Collimonas fungivorans Ter331: one gene and its partner. The protein of the gene in region 1 interacts with the protein of each later gene in a pairwise test. Links are inferred from orthologs where the notes say so. Each region holds a gene or a part of one and is shown on either strand. Other genes may lie near its edges.

Region 1 (3,151 bases):
AAGCTGGGGCGGCTTCTGGTCGGCAGCGCGATTGATCTCGCCGCCGAAAGCCTGTAATGCAGCGGTCGGCAATATCTGCGCCAACTCGGTCAGATGGGTACAGCCGAGCGCGCCGCCGATATTCTCTCTCAGAGCGTGGCGGAAACCCTTGACCAGGCTCAAGCCGATCAATTTCTTGTAATCAGGTTCGATGGTGTTGCAATGGCCGCGATACGGCACCGCTTCGGAATTCGCCTCGACCTCGACGATCACGAACTGGCGGTCGAGCGTCAGCCGCAGCCACAGGCTGTGCAGGGGCTGGCCTGCCGGTAAATTGCCGGCTGGCAAAGGAAGATCGAAGGGTTTGGTATCGGTAACATGGGCGTCGATTTCCCATAGGTCGTCGTCACGTACGAACGCGTCGATCTGAATCGCGCGGGTGTGCTTCAACGCTCGGCGGGAAATGGAAGGTGTCAGAGACATAATGGTGGACTGATTTGCGTGTCGTTACCACAGTTTCTATGGTAACTGCCGCTCCTGCGGTTTGCAAAAAACCCCAAAAGTGTAGCACAGCTTGGCGGGCTTAGCGATTTTGATGGGCCGTTGCAAAATAGCCACTGCCGGTCACCACCATTCAAATCAGCAGGGAAAACGGAGCGGAAACACGGTGGAAAACACTGCCCCGGACTCAGTAACCTTCGCCGTCGCTGTCATCATCGCCGCCACCTTTCACCGCCGCCTGTATCGCTCGATGAGAAAATCCGCGCTGCAGCAAGAAACGCATCTGCTTGGCGCGCTCTTCGGCGCTGGCCGGGACTTGCTTGAATTTCTTGCGCCAGACTTCGCGCGCGCGGGCGATTTCGCCGCTGGCCAGGCCGGCCTTGATGTCTACCAGCGCATCGGCATCGATGCCGTGGCTTTGCAGTTCCGACAGGATGCGGCTGTTGCCGTAACGATGGGCACGCCTGTGAATCAAGGATTCGGAAAAACGCGCCTGCGACAGGAGTTTTGCCGCCTCCAGCGTATCCAGCAAGGCTTCGATATCGTCGCCTTCCTGCGCATAACGGGCCAGTTTGCGCGCCAGCTCCAGGCGGCTGTGCTCGCGCGCCGACAGATAACGCAGCGCCCTGGCCTTGAGACTGATCTGTGGTTTTGCCATGGCAGCTTCCTGTAGTTCTAAATACCTGCCCGAAAACTAAAACGCCTTTCAACAATCCATCCGGCGGATATGTATGAAAGGCGTTTGCCGAACGGGGCCGGCGGACATCGCTAAAGGCGAAGTCTATTAAACCGGCTCTTCAGCCTTGGCAGCAGCCTTGCTTGCCTTGGCAGCGGCTTTTTCCGCCGCCTTGTCGCCGCCGTCCGACTTGATCTCGCCCAGTAGCGGCACACCCAGCGAAGCACGCACCTTGTTTTCGATTTCACGCGCCAGTTCCGGCCGTTCTTTCAGGTAGGTACGGGCATTGTCCTTACCCTGGCCGATACGTTCGCCGTTGTAGCTGTACCAGGCGCCCGATTTTTCAACGATCTTGGCGTCGGAGCCGAGATCGAGGATTTCACCTTCGCGCGATGTGCCTTCGCCATACAGGATGTCGAAATGCGCTTCCTTGAACGGCGGCGCGATCTTGTTCTTGACGACCTTGACCTTGGTTTCGTTGCCGATCACCTCATCGCCCGACTTGATCGAACCGGTGCGGCGGATATCCAGCCGCACCGAAGCGTAGAACTTCAGCGCGTTGCCGCCGGTGGTGGTTTCCGGATTGCCGAACATGACGCCGATCTTCATGCGGATCTGGTTGATGAAGATCACCAGCGTGTTGGTGCGGTTGATGCTGCCGGTCAGCTTGCGCAGCGCTTGCGACATCAGGCGCGCTTGCAGGCCAGGCAGGGAATCGCCCATGTCGCCTTCGATTTCGGCGCGCGGCGTCAGCGCCGCCACCGAGTCGACCACGATCAGGTCGACGCCGCCCGAGCGCACCAGCGCATCGGTGATTTCCAGCGCCTGTTCGCCGGTGTCCGGCTGCGAAATCAGCAGCTCGGACAGGTTGATGCCCAGCTTCTGCGCATAACCGACGTCCAGCGCATGTTCCGCATCGATGAACGCGCAAGTGCCGCCCAGCTTCTGCATTTCGGCGATGGTTTGCAGGGTCAGCGTGGTTTTACCGGAAGATTCCGGACCGTAGATCTCGACCACCCGGCCGCGCGGCAGGCCGCCCACGCCCAGCGCGATGTCCAGGCCGAGCGAACCGGTCGAGACAACCTGCACTTCTTCGACCACGGCGCCGTCTTCCATGCGCATGACCGAACCTTTGCCGAATTGTTTTTCGATCTGCGCCAAGGCCGCGGCAAGGGCCTTGCTTTTATCCGGATTGGGTGCGGATTTTTTATCGTCCATGGTTGTTCTTTCGGCAAAAATGGTGAGTGATAATGGTGAATGATTCAGGACCTGAGCTAGAGCTTCAGGTAGTACTGTATAAAAAAACAGTGATTTATGCAAGCACTGTCGCAAATTTTTAAAAGCCTGATGCATATTGTATGTGCAGAAATCTCTGCCGGCGATGCGAATCGCCCTAAATCCCCTGTAAAAAATCACGTTTTAGGTACGGACTTATTACGAATCTTATTGCCAGGGCTTAGAAACATCGGGCGCATTTCATGCTTATTACGCATATCGTCATCAGGAAAAGTAAAAAGGATGCCGGATGCGCAAGAGGATGCAATAATCGTGACGCACATTTTGCTTCGGCCGCCAGTCGGCCGCCGGGCAATGCGCCATATTTCGAGACAGGGGCAAGCGGCTTGCCCACTAATAAACGGGGAGAAGGTATGCGTATTACATATTGGATGAAACCATTGGCGGCGTCGGCGCTGCTGCTGGGTTTGCTGGGCACGGTCCAGGCAGCGTCCGCACCTGCGGTCGAGGCGAAGAACGGCATGGTGGTGACTTCGCAGCACCTGGCGTCGCAGGTCGGGGTCGACATCCTGAAGATGGGCGGCAACGCGGTCGATGCGGCGGTAGCGGTCGGTTATGCGCAGGCGGTGGTAAATCCCTGCTGCGGCAATATCGGCGGCGGCGGCTTCATGACCATCCACCTGGCCGACGGCCGCGATACCTTCATCAATTTCCGCGAAACGGCGCCGGCCGCGGCCAGCGCCAACATGTACCTGGACG
Region 2 (3,252 bases), 330 kb from region 1 along the record:
TTTGCCGCGCTTGACGTCGTATTCTTCAGGAACCGCGATTTCCAGCAGGTGGCCGACCGCCGAGGAAAGGACGTATTCGTCGGATTCAAAGTACTCATCGTGCTTGGTGAAGCCGCCGAGCGTCTTCGCGATGTCGTTCGCGACAGAAGGTTTCTCAGCAATGATGAGGGTCTTGCTCATAGTGTCGTCTCGAAAGTAGCGCGCATTATTTCAGCGCATGTTTTTGCTTTGGCTCGCAAGCGTCAATCCGGAAATTTAGTTGCCAGCGGGAAATCACCCGTAATATATCAGCAAACATCGCAGCAAACATCGCAGCAAACTTCACGGCCGGCGCCGCATAATGCGGCCAATGATAAGCGGGTTGTTGGAAAAATCGCAAGCAGCAAGACCTCGGTCTGGCCAGCATGCAGCAGGTGAACGTCGTGTTTAATGCAGCTGGCGCGGCTCAGGATCGTCGTCTTCGTCGAGAAACAGCTCGTCGAACATCAGGCCGTCCGGCTCCTTGCCCTGGCTCCATAGCACCATCAATACGATCACCTTGAGTTTGTCGAGCGGGACCGGGGTCTCGCTGACGGTCAGCGCACGCTCAATGACAATCTCGCGTTGCACCGGGTTGAGCATCTTGGCCGATTCCAGGAACTGGATGAAGCCGATCGCAGGAATGCCCAGTACATCAATCTCTTGCTGGGCGTAAATACGGATGCCAAAAGAAAAAGCGGTTTGCTGCGGATATTTATCGGCGAACTCGTGGTTGGTTTCCGCCAGATCCGTCAGCCAGCCGAGCGCCTTGGCTATCTCTTCTTCTTCAAAGCCGATCGCCGACAGCTTCTTGACCAAAGCCTCCGGTTCAGGGCAGGCATCGGGCCGATAATAAGTTTCATACAGATAAACAAGGACTTCAAACATGGTTCTACTGTATCGCTAAGGTAAGGGTAAGACAAGCAAAGTACAAGGGTAAGCGCAAAAACGCAGGGCAATAAAGCCGTTTCAGCCAACAGTATACGTATATTAGTATCGCAGATTTATGCCGGACCGCCCGAAATGGCAAAATATCATCCTCCTCGCGCCAGGCTTGTATCAGCCGATGCGGCGGTAAATTGCGCCGGGCAAAGCCTCTATCAGCCCCGCCAGCTCCAGCTCCAGCAACCGTCCGCCCAGGCTCGCCGCATCGCTGCCGCTGCGCGCCGCCAGAACGTCGAAACCGACCGGATCATACCCGAGTATGGCAAGCAGCTCCTGACCGCCGCTGTCAGCCGGCGCGGCGCTGGGCATCGCCGCGGGTTGCGCTGGGGTTGCCACTGCTGCCTGTAAACTGCCCAGTTCCTCCAGGATATCCTGGGCCGACTCCACCAGCTTGGCGCCCTGCTTGATCAGCTGGTGGCAACCTTTCGACAGCGGCGAATGGATCGAGCCGGGGATCGCGAACACGTCCCGTCCCTGCTCGGCCGCCATCCTGGCGGTGATCAGCGAACCGGACTGGGCCGCCGCCTCGACTACCAGCACGCCGCGCGCCAGGCCGGAAATGATGCGGTTGCGGCGCGGAAAGTTGGCGGCGACGCCAGGCATGCCCAGCGGGTATTCGCTGACGATGCAGCCGGCCTCGGCAATCTGGTGCGCCAGCCCGCGATTGCGCGCCGGGTAGACGATGTCAGCGCCGGTGCCGATCACCGCCACCGTGCTGCCGCCCTCGGGATTGCCGGCGGCGCCGCGCAAAGCGCCCTGGTGGGCGGCGGCGTCTATCCCCAAGGCCATGCCGGAGATGACGGTAAGGCCGCGCTGGCTGAGGATTTCGGCAAAGCGGTCGGCATTGGCGACGCCCTGCACCGTAGCGTTGCGGCTACCGACCACCGCCATGGCCGGCCGCTCCAGCAGTTCGGCGCGGCCCTTCACGTACAGCATCAGCGGTGGATCGGAAATGTCCAGCAGGGCTTGCGGATAGGCGCTGTCGGCTAGCGTGAACAGCCGGTTTCCCGGCTGTTGCAACCATTCCTGGGTGCGCTCTATCAGCGCCTGGACGGCATCCGATGGCGCCGCCAGCAAGGCGTAGGCAATGCGTTCGGGCACTACCTTGTGCAGGGCGGAGAAGGAACAGGAAAAGATGTTGGCCGGCAGGCCGAAGGCCACCAGCAGCCGGCGCGCAGTTTCCGCGCCGACACCGGCTGTCTGCTCCAGACGCAACCAGGCTGCCAGCTCATCTGCATCAACTGCAGCATCCGTTGCATTGCCGGCGGCTGGCGGGCGGCGGTCTGCACCGCCGCCGCCGTCATGAAGCTTATCGTCGTTTATCGTTGTCAACAGCAGTAAAGACCTTTATTCCGGCGACCTGGCGATATCGCCGATATCGACCGTGTTCTGGACTTCCATGATCAGGCCATAGGAAATATGGTTGAAGACACGGAAAATGAACAGGGTACCGTATTGTTCATCCGGCAGCTTGACCTTCTTGTTGTGATCGGCAGGATCCTTGACGGTTTTGCCGAAACGGTACAGCTGCAACACGGTGCCGATATCGATATTGTCAGCCTTGCCGCGGTTGATGCTGAGGATCTGGTTCTGCGCCGCGGTAGCCACGCCGCCATAGACCGAGACCACGCGAGCATTGACTTCGGTGGCCGGCGCATGCGGCACATAGTTCAGGATCGGCTCAACCGGGCGCGGGATGATGCGGTCGCCGACCTGCATTTCTTCCTTGGTGTCGATCACGCTGAATGTCGCCGCTTCGTCGGCAGTCTTGCCCCTGCGCTCCAGCTTCAGGGTGCCCAGGTACAGCGCTTCATTGGCGATGACCTTGCCGGTGTCCGGATCCTTGAGCGGATTGCCGGGACGGAATACCTGGAACGCGCTGGCGTCAGCCAGGTCGCCGCGGACATAGGCTTTGTCGCCCTTGCCGAGATTCAGGTGGCCGTCCTGGACCGCCACGATATGTGGCGAATTCTTCAACTCGTCGTCTTCGACGATCAGCGGCTGCGACAGGAACGGGCCGATGGCGTCGGTGGAAATGGCGGTGATCGCATCGCGGCCTATGCCTTGCACGCGCGTTTGCGGCGACAATTTGACAACGCCCGGTTCGCCGGCCGATTTGCCGAGGCGCAGGCGGCCGTTGACGCGGTCGAAATAGACGATCTGGCCTGGATAAATCCAGTGCGGATTGCGGATCTGGTCCTGGTTCAGGCCCCATACTTGCGGCCAGCACCATGGATGTTGCAGGAACTGCCCGGAGATTCCCCACAGCGTATCGCCACGCACCACAAC

The links.
Region 2: the proteins of recA (region 1) and dprA interact in binary tests that used the Bacillus subtilis proteins (3 or more experiments, as listed by UniProt). The link is inferred for Collimonas fungivorans Ter331 from one-to-one orthologs.

What each region holds. Positions count from the first base shown.
Region 1 is NC_015856.1:4,476,394-4,479,544, forward strand. What follows is about bases 320-3,149. They hold recA (recombinase RecA), read right to left. Parts: upstream 2,375-3,149; coding sequence 1,265-2,374; downstream 320-1,264. Other genes in these bases: CFU_RS19835 (DUF2889 domain-containing protein), read right to left, coding at 320-462; recX (recombination regulator RecX), read right to left, coding at 668-1,138; CFU_RS25305 (hypothetical protein), read left to right, coding at 2,471-2,827; ggt (gamma-glutamyltransferase), read left to right, coding at 2,824-3,149. In the rest of the region: more of CFU_RS19835, read right to left, coding at 1-319; more of ggt, read left to right, coding at 3,150-3,151. UniProt on the Bacillus subtilis protein: Multifunctional protein involved in homologous recombination, DNA repair and competence.
Region 2 is NC_015856.1:4,805,975-4,809,226, forward strand. What follows is about bases 135-3,065. They hold dprA (DNA-processing protein DprA), read right to left. Parts: upstream 2,191-3,065; coding sequence 1,078-2,190; downstream 135-1,077. Other genes in these bases: CFU_RS21355 (DNA topoisomerase III), read right to left, coding at 135-180; CFU_RS21360 (DUF494 family protein), read right to left, coding at 427-906; CFU_RS21370 (LysM peptidoglycan-binding domain-containing protein), read right to left, coding at 2,311-3,065. Also shown: more of CFU_RS21355, read right to left, coding at 1-134; more of CFU_RS21370, read right to left, coding at 3,066-3,252. UniProt on the Bacillus subtilis protein: Protein that helps load RecA onto ssDNA during transformation. Binds cooperatively to circular ssDNA, is able to bridge different segments of DNA. Favors the loading of RecA onto SsbA- or SsbB-coated ssDNA and formation of RecA-DNA filaments.